Regions from separate parts of the Frigidibacter sp. MR17.24 genome, predicted to be linked through region 1. Evidence: riboswitches for the same ligand, from Rfam matches in the RefSeq annotation. Region 1 holds a riboswitch; the other holds the start of a gene.
What was found. A riboswitch is a leader RNA that binds a small molecule or an ion and turns the genes downstream of it on or off. The one in region 1 is predicted to bind cobalamin.
Positions count from the first base shown of each region.

Region 2: it holds a riboswitch for cobalamin, as region 1 does, so the genes downstream of both, V8J39_RS17900 (ABC transporter substrate-binding protein) here and V8J39_RS21885 (energy-coupling factor ABC transporter permease) in region 1, are expected to answer to the same signal.

Region 1 is NZ_JBAWKE010000013.1:6,653-10,046, forward strand. Features, by position in the region: gene V8J39_RS21875 (D-amino acid dehydrogenase) at 1-465, shown strand, start outside; gene cobF (precorrin-6A synthase (deacetylating)) at 462-1,202, opposite strand; gene V8J39_RS21885 (energy-coupling factor ABC transporter permease) at 1,285-1,962, opposite strand; cobalamin riboswitch at 1,996-2,246, opposite strand; gene cobA (uroporphyrinogen-III C-methyltransferase) at 2,266-3,021, opposite strand; gene V8J39_RS21895 (cobyrinate a,c-diamide synthase) at 3,018-3,394, opposite strand, start outside.
Region 2 is NZ_JBAWKE010000006.1:164,733-168,126, reverse strand. Features, by position in the region: gene V8J39_RS17910 (HesA/MoeB/ThiF family protein) at 1-553, opposite strand, end outside; gene dut (dUTP diphosphatase) at 617-1,069, opposite strand; cobalamin riboswitch at 1,302-1,488, shown strand; gene V8J39_RS17900 (ABC transporter substrate-binding protein) at 1,530-2,621, shown strand; gene V8J39_RS17895 (FecCD family ABC transporter permease) at 2,618-3,394, shown strand, end outside.

The DNA of each region.
Region 1 (3,394 bases):
GCGCCGATCCTTGATCCGTCGCGCGCCCCGGAATCGACGGTGATGGACGAGACGTTCAAGATCGCGATCACCCGGCTGGGCGAGCGGATCCGCATCGGCGGCCTGGCCGAGATCAACGGCTTCGACCAGTCGCTGAACCTCAAGCGCCGCGGCACGCTGGAACGCTCGGCCGGCAGCCTGTTCGTCGGCGGCGGCGACCTGAAGGCCGCCAGCTTCTGGACCGGCCTGCGCCCGATGACGCCCGACGGCACCCCGGTCGTCGGCCGCTCGCCGGTCGAGAACCTGTGGCTGAACACCGGCCATGGCACGCTGGGATGGACGATGTCGGCGGGCTCGGCCCGGGTGCTGGCGGACCTGATCTCGGGCCGCGCGACCGACATCGACGCAAGCGACCTGGGCTTTGCCCGCTACGTGAAGACCGCGGCCAGCCTTGCCCGGGCGCGCGGCATCGCACAGCCGGCCTAGGCGCGGCGCATCAGGTAGATGTCCATGATCCAGCCGTGGCGCGCCCGCGCCGCGGCCCGCGTCTGCAGGATGCGGTCCGACACCTCGGACAGCGGGCCCGAGATGCTGATCTCCTCGGTCATGCCGGCATAGGCCGACCACCAGATCTCCACCCCCGCGGGCGGCACGGCCGCGAAGGCGCCGCCCGCGTCCAGCATCACCACCACCGTGTCGACGCCAGCGGGCCAGCCCTCGTCGCGCAGCCGCCGCCCGGTGGTGACCACGAAGGGCTTGCCGACCTCGTTCAGCGGGATGCGGTGCGCGGCGCACAGCGCCTGGATCGAGGTCACGCCCGGGATCACGTCGACCGTCACCGGCCGCACCGCGGCCAGCCGCCCGGCGATGCGCAGGGTGCTGTCATACAGCGACGGATCGCCCCAGACCATCAGCGCCACCCTCGCCGGGCCGGGGCCGATCGCCCGGTCCCAGACCGCCGCGATGCGGTCGTGCCAGTCGGCGACGCGGGCCTCGTAGGCGGGGATCGCGGGATCGCGGACGGGCAGCGGGAACGGCCGCAGCCGGCCGGTGTCGCCGATCACCTCGGCCGCGATCGCGCGGCGCAGGTCGGCAAGGTCGGCCTTGTCCTCGCCCTTCTCGGGGATCAGCACGATGTCGGCCGCGCGCAGCGCCTCGGCCGCCTGGAAGGTCAGGTGCTTGGGGTGGCCGGTGCCGATGCCGACCAGCGAAAGATGGATCATGGGCCCCCCGGACATGGAACGGGCCCCGGGATCGATCCCCGGGGCCCGCAAGCGATAGACGGTTTCGCGCCAGCGCGAAAGATCAGGCGGCGTGATGCAGGCGCGGCGTCACGATGCCGGACTTCTCAAGCCCTTTCAGCGACTTGGCGCCGGCCAGCACGGCCAGGTCGACCAGCGGCTCCAGCAGCACGACCGACATGTAGGCCAGGCCGAACGACCCGATGGCGGCAAGGTTCGCGGCCTCGAAGCCCTGGCCGTAGACCGCCCAGAACCCGACCCAGGCGACGATCCCGCCCTGATAGGCGGTCGACAGCTTCAGCGCCTGGCCATAGCTCAGATCGACATAGGCGGTGCCGGGCGCGATGATCCGCGCGGCCAGCGCCCGCAGGCCGAACAGCGGCACCAGCAGCGTGGTGACGTTCATGCCGTATTGCGGCAGGTCGAAGGGCGCGAAGAACAGGCCCTGCAGCAGCAGGCCCATCGCCAGCCCGACCGCGGCCGGCGCGGCGCCGAACAGCAGGAACAGGGTCGAGCCCAGGATCAGGTGCACCTCCGAGATGCCGACGGGATGGTGCGGCAGCACTTGGAAGAAGGTGAAGACGGCGGCGGTCGCAAGGACCGAGCGCGCGGCGAGCGAGGGCAGCCCCTTCTCCAGCGCGGCCTCGGCCGTCATCTTCAGCGCGGTCGCGCCCGCGGCGGCGGCGGTGCCATAGCTCAGCAGCAGTTTCGCGCCGGTGACGACGCCATGTTCGATATGCATCAGGATCTCCTTGCCGTCACACCCGACGGCGGTCCGAGGGTCACCTCTCAGGCCGGTTTCCTGGCTCGCGGGTCGAGGGCGGACCTGCGGCCTTCCCGGGCTCCGGCGCCGAGGATCGGCGCGGCGGCTTGGCCCAGTGGCACGCGTGGCAGGCCCGCCTCACCGCATACAGTCGCGGGGGCGGCCGGGGCTTCGGGCGCCGCGATTGGGTCCGCCCTTCCCCGTTCCCGATGAAGCCCGACGCCTGGGGCGTGCTTGCGGGCACCAAAGAGATCTTCAGGTAACGCGCGCGTGAGGCGGCGGTCAAGTCCCTGCGCCGTCCTCGCCCGCGAGCGGGCCGTAAAGGATCAGCGCCGGCGCCGTGCCCGGCGCCTCGGACGCCAGCCGCGCCGCCAGCGTCGACAGCGTCATCCGCACCAGCCGCTGCTCGGGCTGGCCCACCGCCTCGGCCATCAGCGCGGGGGTGGCGGGCGACAGGCCGCGCGTCATCAGGAGCGCCGCGAAGGTCGGGAAGGTGCGCCGGCCCATGAAGACGACCGTGGTCGCCTCGGGATCGGCGAGCGCGGCCCAGTTCATCGCCTCGGGCAGGCCGCCGCTCACGTCGGCGCCGGTGATGAACTGCACCCGCCGCGCCGTCAGCCGCCGCGTCAGCGGGATCGCCGCCGCCGCCGCCGCCGCGCAGGCCGAGGGCACGCCGGGCACGATGTGAAAGCCGATGCCGGCGGCCTGCAGCGCGACGATCTCCTCCTCCAGCCGGCCGAAGATGCCGCTGTCGCCGGATTTCAGCCGCACCACCCGCAGCCCGGCCTGCGCCTGCTCGACGATCAGGCGGTTGACGTGGTCCTGCTTGGCCGAGGGCCGCCCGGCGCGCTTGCCGACGGCGATCAGCTCGGCCCCCGCGCGGGCATGGGACAGCACCGGCCCCGAGGCGAGATCGTCGAACAGCACCACGTCGGCCGCGGCCAGCCGCGCCACCGCCTTCAGCGTCAGAAGTTCGGGGTCGCCCGGGCCGGCCGAGACGAAGGCGACGGAGCCGGGAGGGAAGGGATCGGTCGTCATGTGGCCTCGGCGATCAGGTGGAAGAAGCTGCCGGTCGCGCGCCCGCCGCCGGGCAGGATGCGCGTCGATCCGGTCTCGGGCACCGCGGCGCCGGTCGCGTCGGTGACGCGCGCGAGCGGCGCATCAGGCTGCGACAGGATCGTGGCATAGTGGAATTCGTGCCCGCGCGCCCGGGCGGGCAGGCCGGGGGCGGGGGTGGCCAGCTCGGCCAGCCGATAGCCCAGGTGCATCCGGCGCCCGGCGAAGCTGGTCTCGAGCGCGAAGAGCCCGGCCATCTCGTGCCGGGTGCCGTCCTTGGCCACCAGCCCCGCCCCCATCGCCATGTAGCCCCCGCATTCGCCGTGCACGGGGCGCGTCTCGGCGAAGGCGCGCA
Region 2 (3,394 bases), on a different contig from region 1:
TGTCGGCGTCGCGGTGGATCACCTGCCGCTGCAGGTTCGAGTTCGAGACCGTGTCGTCGTCGACGATGCCGATCGTCCCCACCCCCGCGGCGGCAAGGTACAGCAGCGCCGGCGAGCCGAGGCCGCCGGCACCGATCACCAGCACCCTCGCGGCCTTCAGCTTGCGCTGCCCCGGACCGCCGAGTTCGCGCAGGACGATGTGGCGGGCATAGCGGTCAAGCTCGGCCGACGAGAAAGCGCCCGCGGGCCTGTCCGAAGCGGGGTCCGGTGCTGCGGCGACGCGGGCGCGCAGCCGGGCGAGGCCCCCGCGATAGGCCAGCACCGCGGCCACGGCGAGGCCCAGCGCGAACCAGCCCGCCGCCGATCCGCCGATGGCGCGGCGCAGGCCCGCCCCCTCGGGCAGCACCAGATGCGCCGAGAGCGCGGCGAGCCACAGCAGCGCCAGCATCGTGGCCAGCACCCGGCGCGGCAGGCGCAGCGCCCAAGCCAGCGCCAGCAGCGCGGCGGCGATCGCGGCCACCAGCATCAGCGTCCCGCCCGGAAGGGCCGGCATCGCTCGGGCGATCTGGCGGCGGATTGCATGGGTGGTGGCCCCCTCGCGGTCGCGGCCCGGCGCTCAGCCGGTCGAGCCGAAGCCGCCGGCGCCCCGCTCGGTGCTGCGGCTGAAGCGGTCGACGACGGTGAAGCTGGGGCGCACGACGGGCACGAAGACCATCTGCGCGATGCGTTCGCCCGGCTGGATCTCGATCGGGTCCGCGCCGGGCGGGTTGCGGTTCCAGGCGCTGACGAAGATCTCGCCGGTATAGTCGGGATCGATCAGGCCGGTGCCGTTGCCCATCACCAGCCCCTTGCGGTGACCGAGGCCCGAGCGGGGCAGCACCAGCCCGGCAAGGCTGACATCGTCGAATGACAGCGCGACGCCGCTGCTGACCAGGGTCGCGGGCGCCTGCGCCTCGATGCGCAGCGGGGCCTCGATGCAGGCAAAGAGGTCGATCGCGGCGGCACCGGCGCTGTGGTACCTGGGAAAGCCCCACTCGGCCAGCCGCGCGTCCAGTATGATCAGTTCCATCCGAGCCCCTTGCGCCATGGCCAACCGATACAAAGCCCCCCCGCCGCAGGCAACCCGAATGTCCCTGCGGCCCGCGCGCCGGGCTGACCCCGCGCGGCGCAGGGAAAGCCGCTTGACGGCCCCCGGCCGGCATGATTGTTATATTATAACACTCATACGGATCACCCCATGCAGCTGCGCCTTGCCCACCATGCCCGCTTGACCCGCACCCCCGGCTCGGGCATCCCGGAACGGATGGTTTCCGGGCCGGCCAGGCCGCCCGGATGAAAAGGGAACGCGGTGAGGTGTAGCCATCAGGCGCCGAACCCGCGACTGCCCCCGCAACTGTGAGCGGCGAGCGACCCCCGATGCCACTGCGCCCTCAACGGCGCGGGAAGGCGGGGCAAGCCACGACCCGCGAGTCAGGAGACCTGCCATCCCCCATCAGCAAGCCCGGGCGGGGTGCCCGGAAGGAGCAGTCATGCGTGCCCATTCCCTGCGGCGGTCCCCGGCCCCCGCGTCCAGCCGTCTTCCGAACCGGGCGCCCGCCGCCCTTCCCGCCGCCCGTCCCGTCACCCTTGCCCTCGCGCTCGCCGCGCTGCTGGCACCCTGCGCACCCGCGCAGGCAGAGGGCACGCGCTATCCGCTGGAGATCGACAACTGCGGCCACCCGCTACGCTTCGACGGCCCGCCGGGGAACGTGGTCAGCATCGGCCAGGCCACGACCGAGATCCTGTATGCGCTGGGCGTCGCCGACCGGATGGCGGGCACCGCGCTGTGGTTCAACGACGTGCTGCCCGCCTATCGCGATGTCGATGCCGGGGTGCCGCGCATCGCCGACAACGCGCCCGGCTTCGAGGCGGTGGTCAACCGCCGCCCGGGCTTCGTGCCGACGATGTTCGAGTGGATGATCGGGCCGCAGGGCGCGGTCGGAACCCGCGCGCAGTTCGCCGACCTCGGCATTCCCGCCTATGTCATGCCCACCGACTGCGAGGCGAAGGACAACCTCACCGGCTCGGACGGCACCCGCAGCGCCGATTTCGACGTCGCCACGCTGTACCGCTCGATCGAGGAGATGGCCGCGATCATGGACCGCCCGGCCCGGGGCGCCGAGATCGTCGCCGACCTGAAGGCGCGCGCGGCGGCCGCCGTCGGCCGGGCGCAGGCGCTGTCGCTGCCCGACGCCTCGGCGGTGGTGTGGTTCTCGAGCGCGGATCTCGACCTCGACCCGTTCGTGGCGGGCCAGCGCGGCATCCCGGCCTGGATGATGCGCCAGCTTGGGCTGCGCAACGTCGTGCAGTCGGACGAGGAATGGCCGACCGTCGGCTGGGAGACCATCGCCCGCGCCGACCCCTCGGTCATCGTGCTGGCGCGGATGGACCGGCGCCGCTTCCCCGCCGACGACGTCGACAAAAAGCTGGCCTTCCTGGCCTCCGACCCGGTGACGCGCGAGATGACGGCCGTGCGCGAGGGCCGGATCGTGATCCTCGACGCCCAGCAGATGGAGGCCTCGATCCGGGTCGTCGACGGGCTTGAGACGCTGACCGCGGCGATGCAGACGCTGGCGCCGTGACGCTCGCGCTTGCCCCTGCGGCCGCGCGGCGGCGGCGCGGGATCGCGCCGCGGGTGCTGGCGGCGGCGCTGGTGCTGGCGCTGGCGCTGATCGGCGGCATCTGCATCGGCGAGACCCGGATCCCGCCGGCCACGGTGCTGGCGGTGCTGGCGAACCGGCTGTTCGACGCGGGCCTGCCGGTCGACCCGATCGACGCGGGCATCATCTGGTCCTACCGGCTGACGCGGGCGCTGGTCGCGGCGGGCTGCGGTGCGGGGCTTGCGACCTGCGGCGCGATCCTGCAGGCGCTGCTGCGCAACCCGCTGGCCGATCCCTACCTGCTGGGGATCTCGGCCGGGGCCTCGACCGGGGCGGTGCTGGTGGCGCTTGCGGGGCTGGGCGCGGGGGCGGTGTCGATGTCGGCGGGCGCCTTCGCCGGCGCGCTCGCGGCCTTCGCGCTGGTCGCGGCGCTGGCGCGGGCGGCGGGCGGCGGCGCGGGGCCGCGCGGCGCGGGCGTGATCATCCTGGCCGGCATCGCGGGATCGCAGCTGTTCCACGCGCTCACCACCTTCCTGATCGCGCGCTCGGCCAGCGCCGAGCAGGCGCGCGGCATCCTGTTCTGGCTCATGGGCAACCTGTCGGGCGTGCGCTGGCCCGACGTGGCGCTGGCGCTGCCGGCGGCGGGGCTGGTGCTGATCGTCGCGCTGGGCCACCTGCGCACGCTCGACGCCTTCACCTTCGGCGCCGACAGCGCCGCGGCGCTTGGCGTGCCGGTGCGGCGCGTGCAGGCCACG